DNA from 2 places in the Rhizobium sp. Leaf341 genome. Region 2 is predicted to be linked to the other one. Evidence: predicted binding sites of a transcription regulator. Region 2 holds the regulator's gene; the other holds the start of a gene.

Region 1 (7,929 bases), on a different contig from region 2:
CGGACCCGACATGACCGACCTCGATATCCTCGGCGTCCGTGCTTGTGGCCACCAGCGAGCAAAGGCCACTCTCGAGGAAGGTCACATAAGCTGTGGGAACATGAGGCTCCACGAGAAGGTGCCGCGCGGGAAGATCCACGCGCTCCATCAGCGGCTGAAGCCTTGAAAAAATGTCCGGCGCCATCGTTCGAAGCAGATTGTTGCGGACGCTTTCTCGTTCCAGTGGCGCCATGGTCATTCCTCGCCGGGGAAGAGCCCGGACTCATACCATTGCTCCACACGCTGGTATTTTGAAGCTTATGCGGCAGACTGAACGACTTCGCCACCACGTCACGGACATCTGTACGCTTCTGACATTACGCCGAAGCCGCAGGCATCGCCACGTTACATAACACCACAAAATACATCAGAAAGTATATTCTTAGATATTCATGTAATCCAAGATCGCGTTCATTGCCAGTGCCAAGAAATATTTATGTCCGTCGACGAGAATATTTTCATATGAAAAAAAGACATATCTGAATATCGAAATACAACTCTTTTAAACAGAAGCGACGGGGAACGCCGGGCGTGGCGTATCGCGAGAGCATCGCCTCTCAAGGCGCAGGCAGACCGTTGCAGGCGTCGCGCCGCCTCTCAACGAGCACAACGGGTGTCCGAGACGCCTCCGGCGATGCGGCGCTTACAACCTGCGCTTCGAAAAATTGAAGTGCATATGCAGCGTAACGAATATTTGCGGCAACGCGCGATATGGCCGGGAACGGGCTGCTCCTGCTGCGTGCAAATTGGAACGAAACGCGGAATCACGCGTTTGTTACATGTCAAACAAAGGAACCCGTCATGAACAATATCATCTACATCGTCGGACTGGTCGTCGTCGTTCTCGCCGTCCTGTCATTTTTCGGGCTGCGTTGAGCCGATTCGACCGATCGCCTAGCCATAAAGCCCCGCCCGTCGGGGCTTTATGACGTTTGGCGGCTGCGTCGAAGCTCGCGAGTCGCATGCTCGCGGCATCCGCGTCCCGCCCTCTCCTCCTTCCGACGTGCCGCCTGAGCACAAGGATTTTTCGTCGAACCGGTTTCGGTCTTCGGGCTTTTGCCATAGGGTTTTGCCAGAGAGCCGCCGGACGCGGCACCGACCATGGTAGACACGCGTGACATCAACGATCCTTCCCGTCAGCATCTCGCCCGGCCTGCACCCGTGAAAACGCAGGAAGATCTCGCGATCGCCGTTCGCCGCATGCAACAGCAATATGAAAAAGGCCGCATTGACCGCGATATCCTGCGCGGCTGGGTGCTGGGGCTATCCTCCTACCCGCCACCGCATGGCGCAGCCGTCGATGCGTTGAAGGCCTGGTTCGGGCTGCGGACCGTCGAGATCACGCCGGATGTTCGGGAACGCGATATCACATTGCTTGCGGCCGTCGCGGATCTGCCGGTCGCCACACGCCGCAGCGGCCCATGACGGTGAGATTTTCGCGTGGCAGATGTAGAGCACCGAGTCCGAGCGACATCACCGAACGCACCACCGACAGCACCGGCAGACGCAGACGGGTAGCTCGCAATAGGACGTCCGGATGACCACACGATGAAGAGGAGCAAGAACCCATGTCGAACGACAATGAGCCGGAAATGGAATATTCGGAGCTTTCCGGCGAATTTACCGAAGACGGCGTGACTGTCCTGGTCGACATTTCGCGTCCGGCCGGCACGAATCTCGACTGGCGGATGCTGGTGCTCACGCAGGAGGAGGACGTGACGGAGTGGGAAGACCCATTCCCGACCGATCGCGAAGCCTTTGACGAGTTCCTGGCAACCGTGGCGCGGGAAGGTATCCGCTCGTTCTTCGGGGACGAAGAACCGCCGACCCTTCAATAGACCAAGGCCCGCTGTTCCTCTCGGCGTTAAGCGCCAACACCAAGGCACAACGATGCACGTGTCTCACGCCGCACTGGTCATGCGGTCTCCCGTCACGCGATACGAAATGGCCTCCGCAAGATGGATGCGCCCGACCCTCGCAGCGCCGTCGAGATCGGCAAGCGTACGGGCCACTTTCAAGACGCGATGATAGGCACGAGCGGAAAAGGCCATTCGTTCGGCCGCATCCCGCAGAAGCTGCAGCCCGGCCGCGTCGGGTTCGGCCATCCGCTCGATCATCGCCGTCGTGCAGCGCGCATTGGATGTGATACGGGGCATGCCGTAATCGATAAAACGCTCGATCTGGATCGCTCTGGCACGGGCGACGCGCGCCGCAACCACGGCACTGGTTTCGGCCGGTGCCGGACGGAGCAGGTCGGCCGCCGACACGGCCGGCACGGAAATGCGAATGTCGATCCTGTCCATCAGCGGACCGGAAATGCGCGCCTGGTAGTCGCTGGCGCAGCGCGGACCGCGGGCGCAGCTGTGCCCCGGCTCGCCGGCCATGCCGCAGCGGCACGGATTCATCGCCGCCACCAGCTGGATGGCGGCGGGATAGCTGATCCGATGATTGGCCCGGGCGATGATGCATTCGGCCGTTTCGAGCGGCTGGCGCAGGGCATCCAGCGCCTGCGGCGTAAACTCCGGAAATTCGTCCAGAAACAGCACGCCGTGATGGGCAAGCGAGGCCTCGCCCGGCCGTGCGCGCAGGCCGCCGCCGACGAGCGCTGCCATGGTGGCGGAATGGTGCGGCGTGCGGAAGGGACGACGATCCGAAAGCTTGCCGCCCGGCAGTTGTCCGGCGATCGAATGGATCATCGAGACTTCCAGGAGCTCCCCGGGTGACAGCGGCGGCAGGATCGATGGAAGACGCGCCGCCAGCATCGACTTGCCCGAACCGGGTGGGCCGACCATCAGCAGATTGTGGTTGCCGGCCGCAGCCACTTCGAGGGCGCGCTTGGCGCTTTCCTGACCCTTGATATCGGCGAGATCCGGCATGTTCGCGGGTATCGCGCGGATAGCGGGCTCCGGGCGGGTCAGCACCTGCGTGCCACGGAAGTGATTGGCAAGCGCGATGAGGCTGCGGGGCGCGAGAATGTCGATCTCAGCCCCGGCCCAGGCCGCCTCCGCGCCGCTGTCGGCCGGGCAGATCAGCCCCTTGCCGATCGCATTCGCCCCGATCGCTGCGGGCAGCGCGCCGGCGACCGCCGCGATCGTGCCGTCAAGGTTGAGCTCGCCGATGACGACGTAGTCCGTCAACGCGTCCGGCGGGATTGCGCCCAATGCCGCCATGAGCCCGAGCGCGATCGGCAGGTCGAAATGGCTGCCTTCCTTCGGCAGGTCGGCCGGCGCCAGATTGATGGTCACGCGTTTCGGCGGCAGGGAAAGGCCCGAGGCATGCAGGGCGGCGTGCACGCGTTCCCGGCTTTCGGCCACGGCCTTGTCCGGCAGTCCGACGATCTGCACGCCGACCTTGCCGGGCGCGACCATCACCTGCACGTCGACGGGAACGCCCTCAATCCCTTGGAACGCTACCGTGCTGACCCGTGCCACCATGCCTCGTTCCTCCAATCGATATGTTTATGAGATATGTCTCACATTACACGTCGATTGGAATAAAACAAGAACATCTGCCGAACAGCCGCAACTCGACACGTATAGGAGGTTGAAACCCTTACAACCCGGGTCACAAAACACAGGTTCGCCCGTTCACGGACCACCCAGCATGACGCCCGGAACGGCGCGGCTCAGGCGCGTTTGCGTTCGATCGCATCCCACAAAAGGCCTGCAATGTCGGCACCGCCGAACGTGCTGACCTCGCGGATGCCGGTCGGCGACGTGACGTTGATCTCCGTCATGACACCGCCGATGACGTCGATGCCGACGAGCAGGAAGCCGCGGTCGCGCAATGCCGGGCCGATGCGGGCGCAGATTTCCTTCTCGCGTGCCGTCAGCTCGGTCGGCTCGGGCTTACCCCCAGCATGCATGTTGGAGCGCGCATCGTGCTCTGCCGGGACACGGTTGATGGCGCCGACGGGCTCGCCATCGACGAGAAGAATGCGCTTGTCGCCCTTGCGCACAGCCGGGAGATATTCCTGGGCAATGAAGGGTTCGCGGAACATCTGCCCGAACATTTCGAGCAGCGACGACATGTTGCGGTCGTCGCGGGTGGCGTGGAAGACGCCGGCGCCGCCATTGCCGTAAAGCGGCTTCAGGATGATATCGCCCATTTCCTCGCGGAACTTGGCGATCTCGGCCGGATCGCGGGTTATCAGTGTCTTCGGCATCAGGTCCGGGAATTCGGTGACGAAGATCTTTTCCGGCGAGTTTCGCACCCAGGCGGGATCGTTCACCACCAATGTCTTCGGATGGATGCGCTCGAGGAGATGCGTCGAGGTGATGTAGGCCATATCGAACGGCGGATCCTGGCGCAGCAGCACCACGTCCATGGTGGACAGATCCAGCCGTTCCGGTTCGCCGAGCGTGAAGTGGTCGCCCTTCACGTCACGCAGGATCATCGGTTGCGCCGTGGCGTAGACCTGCCCATCACGCAAGGACAGCCGATCCGGCGTATAGTGAAACAGCCGGTAGCCGCGGTTCTGGGCCTCCAGGCTCATCGCAAAGGTCGAGTCGCCCGCGATATTGATGGTGGAGACGTGGTCCATCTGAACCGCGACGTTTCGGAGTGCCGTCCTGGTGAATGCCATAGTCTTCCCCTGTCACCGATCCGCCGCATGTCCGGCGGGCCTCATGACGTAGGATGCCGGCGGGCCAAAGGCAACCGGCAGGAGCCCCCGAAAGTCGCGGTCTTCTCCGTGCGACCAGGCGCGCCGGCAGAATGCGCTCGGCTTTCCGGCCGCTCCGATCAGGCCGCGAGCGCAGGCTTCGGCGCCTCCCCGCGCAGCAGGTCGCGCAGGCGATAGGCCAGCACCACAGGCTCGGGGAACGGCTTGCGGCAGAAAGCGATCTTGCGCACATAGGTGTCGATGCGCCAGTTTGCCCAGGTGCCGCCGTTGAAGAATCCGATATCGCCTGCGCGCAGGGTCTGTTCGGTGCCGTCCTCGGCCGTCACATGCACCTCGCCTTCGAGAATGACGACCGTCTCGTCCCAGCCGAAATACCAATTGAACTCGCCGGCCGTGCAGTCCCACATGGCGGTGACGGCAGCGTCGTCATGGCTGCGGGAGTGCTCGGCAAGCCGTGCGACGGGTGTACCGGAAACAATCCAGGCCGGATCGATGGGGGCGGGCAGCATCGGCAGGTCGATGGCCGGGGAGGCGATCATGGGCCGCCTGCCACGGGCGACCGGGCGCACGGCGCCAGACTTCGGAAAGAGCGGCGTCGCTCGCATCGCAACCGTCATGAACTCTGCAAAAAGCATTTTCAGCGCCATATCGCCCCCCTGGCAAACCGTGATGGGCCGAGACTAGCGAGAAGGCGCAAAAACAGCGTTGCAGAGATTGCTTGCATTTAAGCGATTGCCGCATTTGCATCCGGCTCACCGAGCGGTCGCAGATTCGCCGCATGTCGCAGGTCTCTTCGCTTTCCGGAAGGCGGATGGTCGTTCCCTGCAAACAATCCGCCGCCTTGCGCTTTACAGCAAACGTGTGTGCATCATGTAGAGGGCAGCGCTGGCATTCGACCCGTTACAGGCACCCACATCCGGCACCTGCGCGCACTGCCATCACCACGCCACCCCATTACGAGGACCGACCATGCTTCATCAGACCCGCTCTTGCGCTATTTTCCTCGTCGCAGGGAGCCTCCTCGCCGGCGCCGTTGCCGCGCCGGCTGTCGCTCTCGCGCAGGATGCGCCCTATGTCGACGACCGCTCGGATGGCGCCAAGCTTGTCCAGTCGCTCTACAATGCGATCGAACGGAAAGAATATGCGCGCGCCTATGCCTATTTCGGCGACAAGCCGCCGGCGGGAGATTATGCGAGCTTCGTTGAGGGCTATAAAAAGACGGTCGATGTCGAGGTGAAGACCGGCGTAGTCACGCAGGAAGGGGCTGCGGGCAGCCTGTATGCGCCGGTGCCCGTCGCCGTGCGCTCCGTCGACAAGGACGGCAGGGAGCGCATCTTTGCCGGATGCTATGTGACGCGCATCGTCAATGCCGCCATCCAGGAGCCGCCTTTCACGCCCTTGCACATCGAGAGCGCGGAACTCGAAGAGGTGAAAACACCGTTTGCCGAGGCCGTGCCGAAGGTCTGCCACGCACCGTCGTGACAGACCGAATCCCCTCCGATCAGGGCTCTACGCGGCGCCGCTCCAGAAACTGGCGGCGCTCGAACAGGACGACCACCACGAGTGCCATCACAAACGGAATGACCAGGTAGAACAGCCGGAAGATGACGAGGGCGGCCAGAACCGATGCCGGATCGACCTCCGGCAGCGCCGCGATGAAGATCAGCTCGAACACGCCGATGCCGCCGGGTGCATGGCTGAGCAGCGCTGCAGAGAACGATGCGAGAAAGACGCCGAGAACCACCATATAGCCGGGATTGCCCATCGCCGGCAGGGCGAAATAGATGATCGCCGCCGCGCCGATCAGCTCGACCGGGGCGATCAGCAGCTGGCGAACAGCGAGCGTCGGCCGCGGATATTCCAGCCGGAACCATTTTGTGTTGATGGGACGGAAGCCGATCAGACTCCCCAGGATATAGAGCGAGATCAGCGCAAGAATGAACAACGCCGTCGAAATCGAAGCTTCGATCGGGATGACGTCGGAAAAGCGATCGACGATCTCCGGCTCGATCAGCAGCACGATGGCCGACAGGGTCAGCGTGCCCAGCACGAAGGTCAGCGAACAGAAGGCGACGAGAATGCCGGTTTCGCTGACGCTCAGCCCCTTGGATCCGTAGGCCCGGTATCGCACGACGGCGCCCGAGAACACCGATGCACCGATGGTGTGCGACAGGGCATAGGCGGTAAACGAGCAGATGGTGATGAAGATCAGCGACAGGCGCCGCCCGAGATGCTCGAGCGCCAGATGGTCGTAGGCGGCGAGCGCCGCGTAGGCGACCAGCGTGGCGCCCGCCGACAGAAGCCAGCTGCGCAGCGGCACCGCCTCGAAGCGGGTCAGCACGTCCGCAAGCGAAAGCCCCCGCAGCTCGTGATAGAGGCCGTAAAGCGAGAACAGGATCGCTGCGAGCCCGACAGCCGGCCAGATCAAAGCACGGATCGTCTTCATGCAGGTCTTTTTCGGTCCGGCGGAAGCAGTCTCGATGTCATATGGGTCATGAGACCATCGCCACCCGGCCGGGTCAAGGGCGTCCCGGCCGGCAGCTCCTCACAATCTTGAGAGATTTCAATGTCTCAGCATGCGTGTTCAGCGTGCTGCGGCCAGCGCGTCGAGAATGCGGACCCAGGAGCGAATGCCCTTGTGGAAGGACTGCAGGTCGTATTTCTCGTTGGGCGAATGGATGCGGTCGTCCGACAGGCCAAAACCGACCAGGAGCGATTCCATGCCCAGCATCTTCTGGAAATCGCCGACGATCGGAATGGAGCCACCCATGCCGATAATCACGGCCGCCTTCGGCCACTCTTCCGACAGGGCTGCTTTCGCCGTGTTGAGAAGGGGCGAATCATAGGGCAGCTGGATAGCGGGCGAGCCGCCGTGTTCGTGAAATTCGACCGAGCAGTCCGCCGGGATGCGAGCCCGGACAAAATCGCGGAACGCCGTGCGAATGGCGGCCGGATCCTGCTGGCCGACGAGGCGGAAGGAAATCTTGGCCGATGCCTTGGAGGCGATCACGGTCTTGAAGCCTTCGCCGGTATAGCCGCCGGTGATGCCGTTGACCTCGGCCGTCGGACGCGCCCAGGTGAGTTCGAGGACCGAGCGGCCCTGTTCGCCGGCGGGAATGGCGAGACCGATTTCGCCCAGCATCTTCTCCGCCGTCTGGCCGAGCGTTTCCCATGCGGCCTTGATCTGCGTCGGGGTTTCCTCGACACCGTCATAGAAGCCGTCAAGCGTCACGCGGCCGGTTTCGTCGTGCAGCCCGGCAAGGATA
Region 2 (7,929 bases):
ATGCTCGATCACGACGACCGAATTGCCCTGGTTGACGAGCTCGTGCAGCAGCTCGAGCAGCTTGGCGACGTCGTGGAAGTGCAGCCCCGTCGTCGGCTCGTCCAGAATGTACAGCGTGCGCCCCGTCGAGCGCTTGGACAGCTCCTTGGCCAGCTTGACGCGCTGCGCTTCGCCGCCCGACAGCGTATTGGCCTGCTGGCCCACCTTGATGTAGCCGAGGCCGACCTCGTTGAGCGTGACCAGCTTGTCGCGCACGGCCGGCACGGCCGCGAAGAATTCCACGCCCTCCTCGACCGTCATATCCAGAACGTCCGCGATCGACTTGCCCTTGAAGGTGACGTCGAGCGTTTCGCGGTTGTAGCGCTTACCATGGCAGACATCGCAGGTGACGTAGACGTCCGGGAGGAAGTGCATCTCGATCTTGATGACGCCGTCGCCTTGGCAGGCCTCGCAGCGACCGCCCTTCACGTTGAACGAGAAACGTCCCGGCTGATAGCCGCGGGCTTTTGCCTCCGGCAGCCCCGAAAACCAGTCGCGTATCGGTGTGAAGGCGCCGGTATAGGTCGCCGGGTTCGAGCGCGGTGTCCGGCCGATCGGTGACTGGTCGATATCGATGACCTTGTCGATATGTTCGAACCCGTCGATGCGATCATGGTCGGCCGGAATTTCACGCGCGCCCATCACGCGTCGCGCAGCCGACTTGTAGAGCGTCTCGATGAGGAAGGTGGATTTGCCGCCCCCGGAAACACCCGTTACCGCGGTGAAGACGCCCAGCGGAATCGACGCGGTGACGTTCTTCAGATTGTTGCCCCGCGCGCCGACGACGGTCAGTTCCTTCTTTTTCTTCGGCTTCCGCCGCTCGGCAGGCACGGAAACCGAGAGATCGCCCGACAGATACTTCCCCGTCAGAGACGTGGGATGATCGATGATCTCCTGCGGCGTGCCGGAAGCGACGACCTGACCGCCATGGATGCCGGCGGCCGGACCGATATCGACCACATAGTCGGCGGTCAGGATGGCATCCTCGTCGTGCTCGACGACGATGACGGTATTGCCGATGTCGCGCAGATGCCGCAACGTATCGAGCAGCCGCGCATTGTCGCGCTGGTGGAGGCCGATCGATGGCTCATCGAGGACATAGAGAACGCCTGTCAGGCCCGATCCGATCTGCGAGGCGAGCCGGATACGCTGGCTTTCGCCGCCCGAAAGCGTGCCCGAATTTCGCGAGAGGCTGAGGTAATCCAGCCCGACATCGTTCAGGAAGCGCAGACGATCGCGGATCTCCTTGAGAATCCGGACGGCAATCTCGTTCTGCTTCTCGGTCAGCCGCGCGGGAAGATCCTCGAACCAGTCGCGCGCGACGCGGATCGACATGTTGGTCACCTCGCCGATATGCAACCGGTCGATCTTGACGGCCAGGGCCTCGGGCTTCAGACGGAAACCCTTGCAGGCCGGGCAGGGGGCCGCCGACATGTAGCGTTCGATCTCCTCGCGCGCCCAAGCCGATTCGGTTTCCTTCCAGCGCCGTTCAAGATTCGGCACGATGCCTTCGAAGGTCTTGGTGGTGTTGTAGGACCGCGCGCCGTCGGCATATTGGAACACGATCTTCTCGTCCGTTCCCCGCAGGATCGCCGTCTTGGCAGCGTCCGAAAGGTCGGCCCAGGTATTGCTCAGCTTGAAGCCGAACGTCTTGCCGAGGGCCTCCAGCGTCTGATTGTAATAAGGAGAGGACGATTTCGCCCACGGCGCGATGGCGCCGTTTTTCAGCGTGCGGTCATGCTCCGGCACGATCAGGGCTTCGTCGATCTTCTGCTGGCTGCCAAGGCCGTCGCAGGTGGGGCAGGCGCCGAACGGATTGTTGAAGGAGAACAGGCGCGGCTCGATCTCCGAGATCGTGAAACCCGACACAGGGCAGGCAAACTTCTCGGAAAAGAGCACCCGTTCGTGCGTCTCGTTCAGCGACTTGTTGGCCGAGCCGCCGGCCGACGTCTCCTTCTCGGGCAGGGGCTTGTCGGCGAACTCGGCGATGGCCAATCCATCCGCCAGCCGCAGCGACGTCTCGAGACTGTCGGCGAGCCGTGCGGCAATGTCGCCGCGAACGACCAGGCGATCGACGACCACGTCGATATCGTGCTTGTACTTCTTGTCCAGCGCCGGCACGTCCGCAATTTCGTAGAACTGGCCGTCGACCTTCACACGCTGGAAGCCCTTCTTCATCAGCTCGGCGAGCTCTTTCTTGTACTCCCCCTTCCGGCCCCGGATCATCGGCGCGAGGATGTAGAGGCGGGCACCTTCCTCCATTGCCAGGATCCGGTCGACCATCTGGCTGACCGTCTGGCTTTCGATCGGCAGGCCGGTCGCCGGTGAATAGGGAACGCCGACGCGCGCGAAGAGCAGCCGCATGTAGTCGTAGATTTCCGTCACCGTCCCCACGGTGGAACGCGGATTCTTGGACGTCGTCTTCTGCTCGATCGAGATCGCCGGCGAGAGGCCCTCGATCAGATCCACATCCGGCTTCTGCATCATTTCAAGGAACTGGCGCGCGTAGGCCGAGAGGCTCTCGACATAGCGGCGCTGCCCCTCCGCATAGATGGTATCGAATGCGAGCGACGATTTTCCCGACCCCGAAAGGCCGGTCATCACGATCAGCTTGTTGCGCGGGAGGTCTAGATCAACCCCCTTGAGATTGTGCTCCCGCGCACCGCGGATCGAAATGGTCTTGAATTCGCTCATGGTAGGATGCTCTGTGTGGGGACGAAGCCATTACTTAAGATCGATACTTCATATGTCGAGCCGGCGTCGCGCGAAACCGAAATTCCACGCTGAAGCAATCCGCCGGACGGATGGCGGCCGGAAGGGAACGCGCGGTCCGTCTTGCGAACCCGCACGACCCGTCTGGCGCGTCGCTCGATTGACAGGATCATAGCGAACACCTAGAACAAATAAAGAACAAATTTGCAAACTGTGGATTGCCGCCGGCCGGGGGCGAAAAGCCACGTCGAAAAGCGTAGGCTTCCGGCACACTGCGGATGGTCGAGCCGCGTTCAGGAGACAGGACAAAGAGATGGCTGGTAGCGTAAACAAGGTGATCCTCATCGGAAATGTCGGTGCGGACCCGGAAATCCGGCGGACGCAGGACGGCAAGCCGATTGCCAACCTGCGCATCGCCACCTCCGAAAGCTGGCGGGACAGGAATTCCGGCGAGCGGCGCGAGAAGACCGAATGGCACACGGTTGTCGTCTTCAACGAGGGTCTCTGCAAAGTCGTCGAACAGTATGTGAAGAAGGGCGCGAAGCTTTACCTCGAAGGCGCGTTGCAGACACGCAAGTGGCAGGACAAGGACGGCAACGACCGTTATTCCACCGAAGTGGTGCTCCAGGGCTTCAATTCGACGCTGACCATGCTGGACGGACGTGACGGCGGCGGCGGCGGTGGAGGCGGCGGAAGCCGCGGTGGCGCCGATTACGGCGGCAGCAGCGGCCCGAACTATGGCGACGACTACGACCGTCCGGCGTCGTCTTCCAGCGGCCGGTCCGGCGGGGGTGCCGGCGGATCTAGCGGTGGTTTCTCGCGGGATCTGGACGACGATATTCCGTTCTGATTCCGTTTCCGATTATCACGATCGAACAGTTTTCGCCGTTGCGAATGTCTTCGCGACGGCGTTTCTGTATGATGCTTGGCCTCTGCGCGATCGAGAGATCGTATCGTGCCAGAAGCGCCTCCAAACCAAGAAAAAAGCTGATGGAAATAGCGGGAAGCGAGCCGACGACAGTTGAGTTAGGCGGAATGGGACTTGCAGAACACATGAGGAACATATAACACTGTTCTTGCTTTGTTTCGTGACTCTGGAGTCGATTGATCATGCTGACCCGCAAGCAACAAGAATTGCTGATTTTCATTCATGAGCGCATGAAGGAATCGGGTGTCCCGCCGTCGTTCGACGAGATGAAGGATGCCCTCGAGCTGGCATCCAAGTCCGGCATCCATCGTCTCATCACGGCGCTCGAGGAGCGGGGTTTCATCCGGCGTCTGCCGAACAGGGCGCGCGCGCTGGAGGTGATCAAATTGCCGGACGCCTATCTCGCGTCCACTCCGCCGAAGCGCGGCTTTACGCCCAGCGTCATCCAGGGAAGCCGTCCGGCTCCCGCTTCGGAGACACCGCTGACGCCGCCGTTGGCGGTGGGAAACGACAACAGCGTATCGGTTCCTGTCATGGGCCGCATCGCGGCGGGGGTTCCGATCTCCGCCATTCAGAACAACACGCATGACATTGCCGTACCCGCCTTCATGCTGGGCAGCGGCGAACATTACGCCCTGGAGGTCCGCGGGGACTCCATGGTGGATGCCGGTATTCTCGATGGCGACACCGTGATCATTCGGAACGCCAACAGCGCGAGCCCCGGTGAGATCGTCGTTGCGCTGGTCGATGACGAAGAGGCGACCTTGAAGCGCTTCCGACGCAAAGGAGCGTCCGTGGCCCTGGAAGCAGCAAATCCCGCCTATGAGACCCGCATTTTCGGACCGGACCGTGTCAAGGTTCAAGGAAAGCTTGTCGGCTTGATTCGCCGCTATCAGTAAAATCCACGCACACCTGACCGCACCACGTCGGACAGAAATCGGCGACCGGTATCGCTGACCGAGCAAGATGGCCGCTGGTGCGATGGGTTCGCTCCCGGTCGTCGTGTCGCGAAAGCGCGCGCGTGATGTTGTGCGTGCGGTTTCGTCTCGCGTCCTTGGTCGTATGAACGTTCCACGGGATCAGGCTAGCAGTTGCGTTTCGGTACGTGGTGGCCAAAGCCTGTCGCCGAGCGACAGTGCCGTTCTCCTATCGATTGAGTCGTGTGACGGGACTGTGGAACCGGTTGCAGGCGGCCGCGTTAACCGTCCGAATGCTGCGGAGACCGAGATGCCGGGAACAACGGAAAGTTTTGAAGTCCTGGTCTTCGATGTGAACGAGGGCGAGGTCTCTCAGTCACGCGAACCGATCATGGCCGAAAGTGCCGACGCTGCACGGCAGTTGGCGGGTCGGCTGGCGGAAACGCACGCCGGGACGATTGCCCTCTCCAGGCGCGGACGCGTGGCGATCGGAGAGTGCGAGCCATCCGTCGTTCTGGAACAGCACGGTCGGATCGGTGATTTCGACTGAGAAGGCCGACCTCGCGGCCCCACTTTTTCCGCGCTTTTGCGCAAAGGATCATGTCTATGAGAATGATTTTCGTCGGGATGCTTGCATCCGTCCTCAGTATCCTCGTGATCAAATATGCCAACAACGACCTTGGCAACAGTGTCCCGATGACCACCGTCGGAGCAGCCAGCTCCCTCTAACAGAGACGCCAGGCTGCTCCGGAGTGCCGGAAAGGCCGCGCAAGCATGGCGCGGCGCGACCAGACCTCGGTCACTCGTGGATCGTGTAGGATCCCATCTCGCAGAGGTTCTGTTTGTCTTCCGTCGTTGCGAGGTTCGATCCCTCTTCGAACTCGAACCGCATGTCATAATCGCAAACATCGCGACCATCTGCGATCGTCAGTTCGATGGTCTCGCCCGGATTGAGAACCTGCTCGCCGAATACGTCACCTTCCCATTCGCTGACGCCGACGGGCGACGTGTAGAACCGCGTGAGGACGGATTGCGTGCCGTTTTTGAGCGAGAAGACGAGATCTTCCGCTTGTGCCGTTCCGGACATCAAAATCGTGCCCAAAACAAGCGCGCCTGTCAGCCGTGCCAGTGTCAACATTGTGTTTATCCCCCCAAGGAATCTCTGTGGCGTCCGTTCGTGGACGCTAAATGAAGAATAGCGATGGCTTAAGCGGGTTCAACGGGAATCTGACGCCTGCCACCGATTTAACGGCGTGTAACCTACGCGGAGTGATCCCTAGGGATTTCAAGGCGATGATGCGGGAAAGATGCACTGAACGGCAAAGGGGAGAGAGGCGCACCCTCGTCACGGCGGCCGCAGCTGCCTGAGGCGACGGCTCTGTCGTTACCATTGGAAAATTTGGACGGCCGCCGTAACCTCGTGGCAGCGACGTGACGTCAATCTGTCGCCCGACCCCGCTCTAGAACCAGCGGCAGTCGCGTCCGAGGTCCTTCTGACAGAAGTCGAAACATCCGTCCACTCCCCATCACCGCCATATGCAGTGCTCGCCCTGGACGATGTTGCTCGGGATAAGTATCTCCGTCATCATGAAGCTTCAAATGGCTAGGTTGATCAAGGTGCGGCCTTGGGGCTACGCCACTGCGCAACACGACGTTCACCGGGAGAGCGACATCAGCCAACCGGAGCTCGCCAGGGTAACCGCTGAACCTCAAGATTGCCGCGCCTGTGGAAAACAGGTTGCTTGATCAGACAGATAGGGGAGAAGCGGGTGAGAATGGAGGCCTCGCCCGGAATTGAACCGGGGTGCAAGGATTTGCAGTCCTCTGCGTCACCACTCCGCCACGAGGCCTCTTAGGGTCGATCAACGAGCCGTGGCCAGCGTTTAGAATCATCCCAGACGAAGCGCAAGAGGAGGGGCCTGCTTTTCCAACTTTTCTTGGGACCAGCAGCCACAGGATCGCGGAAGGGGCGCCACTGCGTCCGTCTGTCGGTCAAGCCTTTCGAAACCGATGCAGGAATGGCCCCGAAAAAATTAGGACGACGGTCTCCGTCCTAAGCCGCACCTGTCGCGTAGCGTTGGGTCGCCCGAAGAGGTTCGGAGATTTCGGAGGCCTAGGTCTGCCAAGAGGATGCGTCGCGCGGGTGATCTGTGAACATGACGCCCTCAGGGCTGCCCGCCACGCTTGATGAAGATGACCGCGACCCCTCCGCGAACCACTCTAACGCCGGCGTCACTCGGTCGGGTATAATGGTTGCGCTTCCGACGCCTTTCGGCGGGCCTCAGCATAGCGCGTCTGGAACCCGAATAAAGCCGTTGCCAGACCCGAGGGATCGTTTCCGCTGCCATCAAAATTTCATGGCGTGCGTTCGCTATCACTGAACAATCTCCAAAAAGCCGCGGTAGGGTTCCAGCCCAAAACCTCCGGCTTTTCCAGGCTCGTAGCGTTCAATGCATAGGTCGAACGCCAATTCTTACCTACAACAGTGAACCGAATATTTTGTAACACGTCTGCAGTTGCAGCACTCTTGCAGGATATGTTGACAATGTTGCAGCGGGTCCAGCCAAGGCGGCGAAATTCGTCAACCAATTTTGATAAGCTATAACATAGGCTTGTGGCGGAAGAGGTGGGATTCGAACCCACGGTACGGTCTCCCGCACGCCGGTTTTCAAGACCGGTTCCTTAAACCACTCGGACACTCTTCCGGATGCGCGCATGCGAGGGTTTCACCGGATTAGCGGCTCACGGCGGGATCGTCAACTCGGCTTCGCGCTGGGTCTCGGCAATGTCATGCGCGCGGACCGCGCGGCGCGAGCGCTCGTGGCGGTCCATGGAACAAAAATCAGTCGGGCGGGTTCCAGCGAGTAGATCAATCGTAACGATGGAGATGAGCAATGCGGAACGTCTTGACGATCTCGGCTCTCGTTCTTGGTGTTGCTTTGTCGCAGCCGGCCGTTGCTGCACTCGGCACTCCGGGGGCAAAGGATTATGATGAAATCGCGTTGGCGGGCCTCTCGTTCGCGACGCCTGTGAACGGCGAGGCCTATGAACAGCGGGCCGAGGTCTGCGTGCCGCCGGAAGAACAGTATATTCCCTCCTTCGTGCGCGATCCCGGCGGTCGCATCGTCGGCGTTACCTATACGATCATTGAATATGTCTGCTGATATCGTCCCTTGCGCCAATTAACCAAGTATTAACCATAAACATCAATTCCGTCCGCATCACTGCTGTGGCGTTCGCATTTACGCCATGTTGCTGTCATTTTTGACGACTGTATCTTTTTGGTACGATCGGTCCACCTACGGGGGTAGGGGTATCGGTTCGTCAGACAGC

Evidence for each region. The regulator LexA, encoded in region 2, represses DNA repair genes until DNA is damaged. The targets are predictions, from matches to a motif close to TGTTCNNNNTGTGTTCNG.
Region 1: ASG03_RS06530 (YifB family Mg chelatase-like AAA ATPase) is a predicted target of LexA. The motif match lies at 3,529-3,546, and genes of this name have one in related genera.

The regions. Positions count from the first base shown of each region.
Region 1 is NZ_LMPE01000003.1:1,041,641-1,049,569, forward strand. Features, by position in the region: gene ASG03_RS06515 (Crp/Fnr family transcriptional regulator) at 1-232, opposite strand, end outside; gene ASG03_RS06520 (hypothetical protein) at 1,141-1,464, shown strand; gene ASG03_RS06525 (hypothetical protein) at 1,608-1,877, shown strand; gene ASG03_RS06530 (YifB family Mg chelatase-like AAA ATPase) at 1,941-3,473, opposite strand; gene gshB (glutathione synthase) at 3,665-4,624, opposite strand; gene ASG03_RS06540 (cupin domain-containing protein) at 4,783-5,310, opposite strand; gene ASG03_RS06545 (hypothetical protein) at 5,633-6,145, shown strand; gene ASG03_RS06550 (lysylphosphatidylglycerol synthase domain-containing protein) at 6,165-7,109, opposite strand; gene ASG03_RS06555 (dipeptidase) at 7,248-7,929, opposite strand, start outside.
Region 2 is NZ_LMPE01000015.1:8,734-16,662, reverse strand. Features, by position in the region: gene uvrA (excinuclease ABC subunit UvrA) at 1-2,733, opposite strand, end outside; gene ASG03_RS15015 (single-stranded DNA-binding protein) at 3,065-3,601, shown strand; gene lexA (transcriptional repressor LexA) at 3,862-4,578, shown strand; gene ASG03_RS15005 (hypothetical protein) at 4,907-5,146, shown strand; gene ASG03_RS15000 (hypothetical protein) at 5,396-5,683, opposite strand; tRNA gene ASG03_RS14990 (tRNA-Cys) at 6,373-6,446, opposite strand; tRNA gene ASG03_RS14985 (tRNA-Ser) at 7,212-7,301, opposite strand; gene ASG03_RS14980 (hypothetical protein) at 7,491-7,760, shown strand.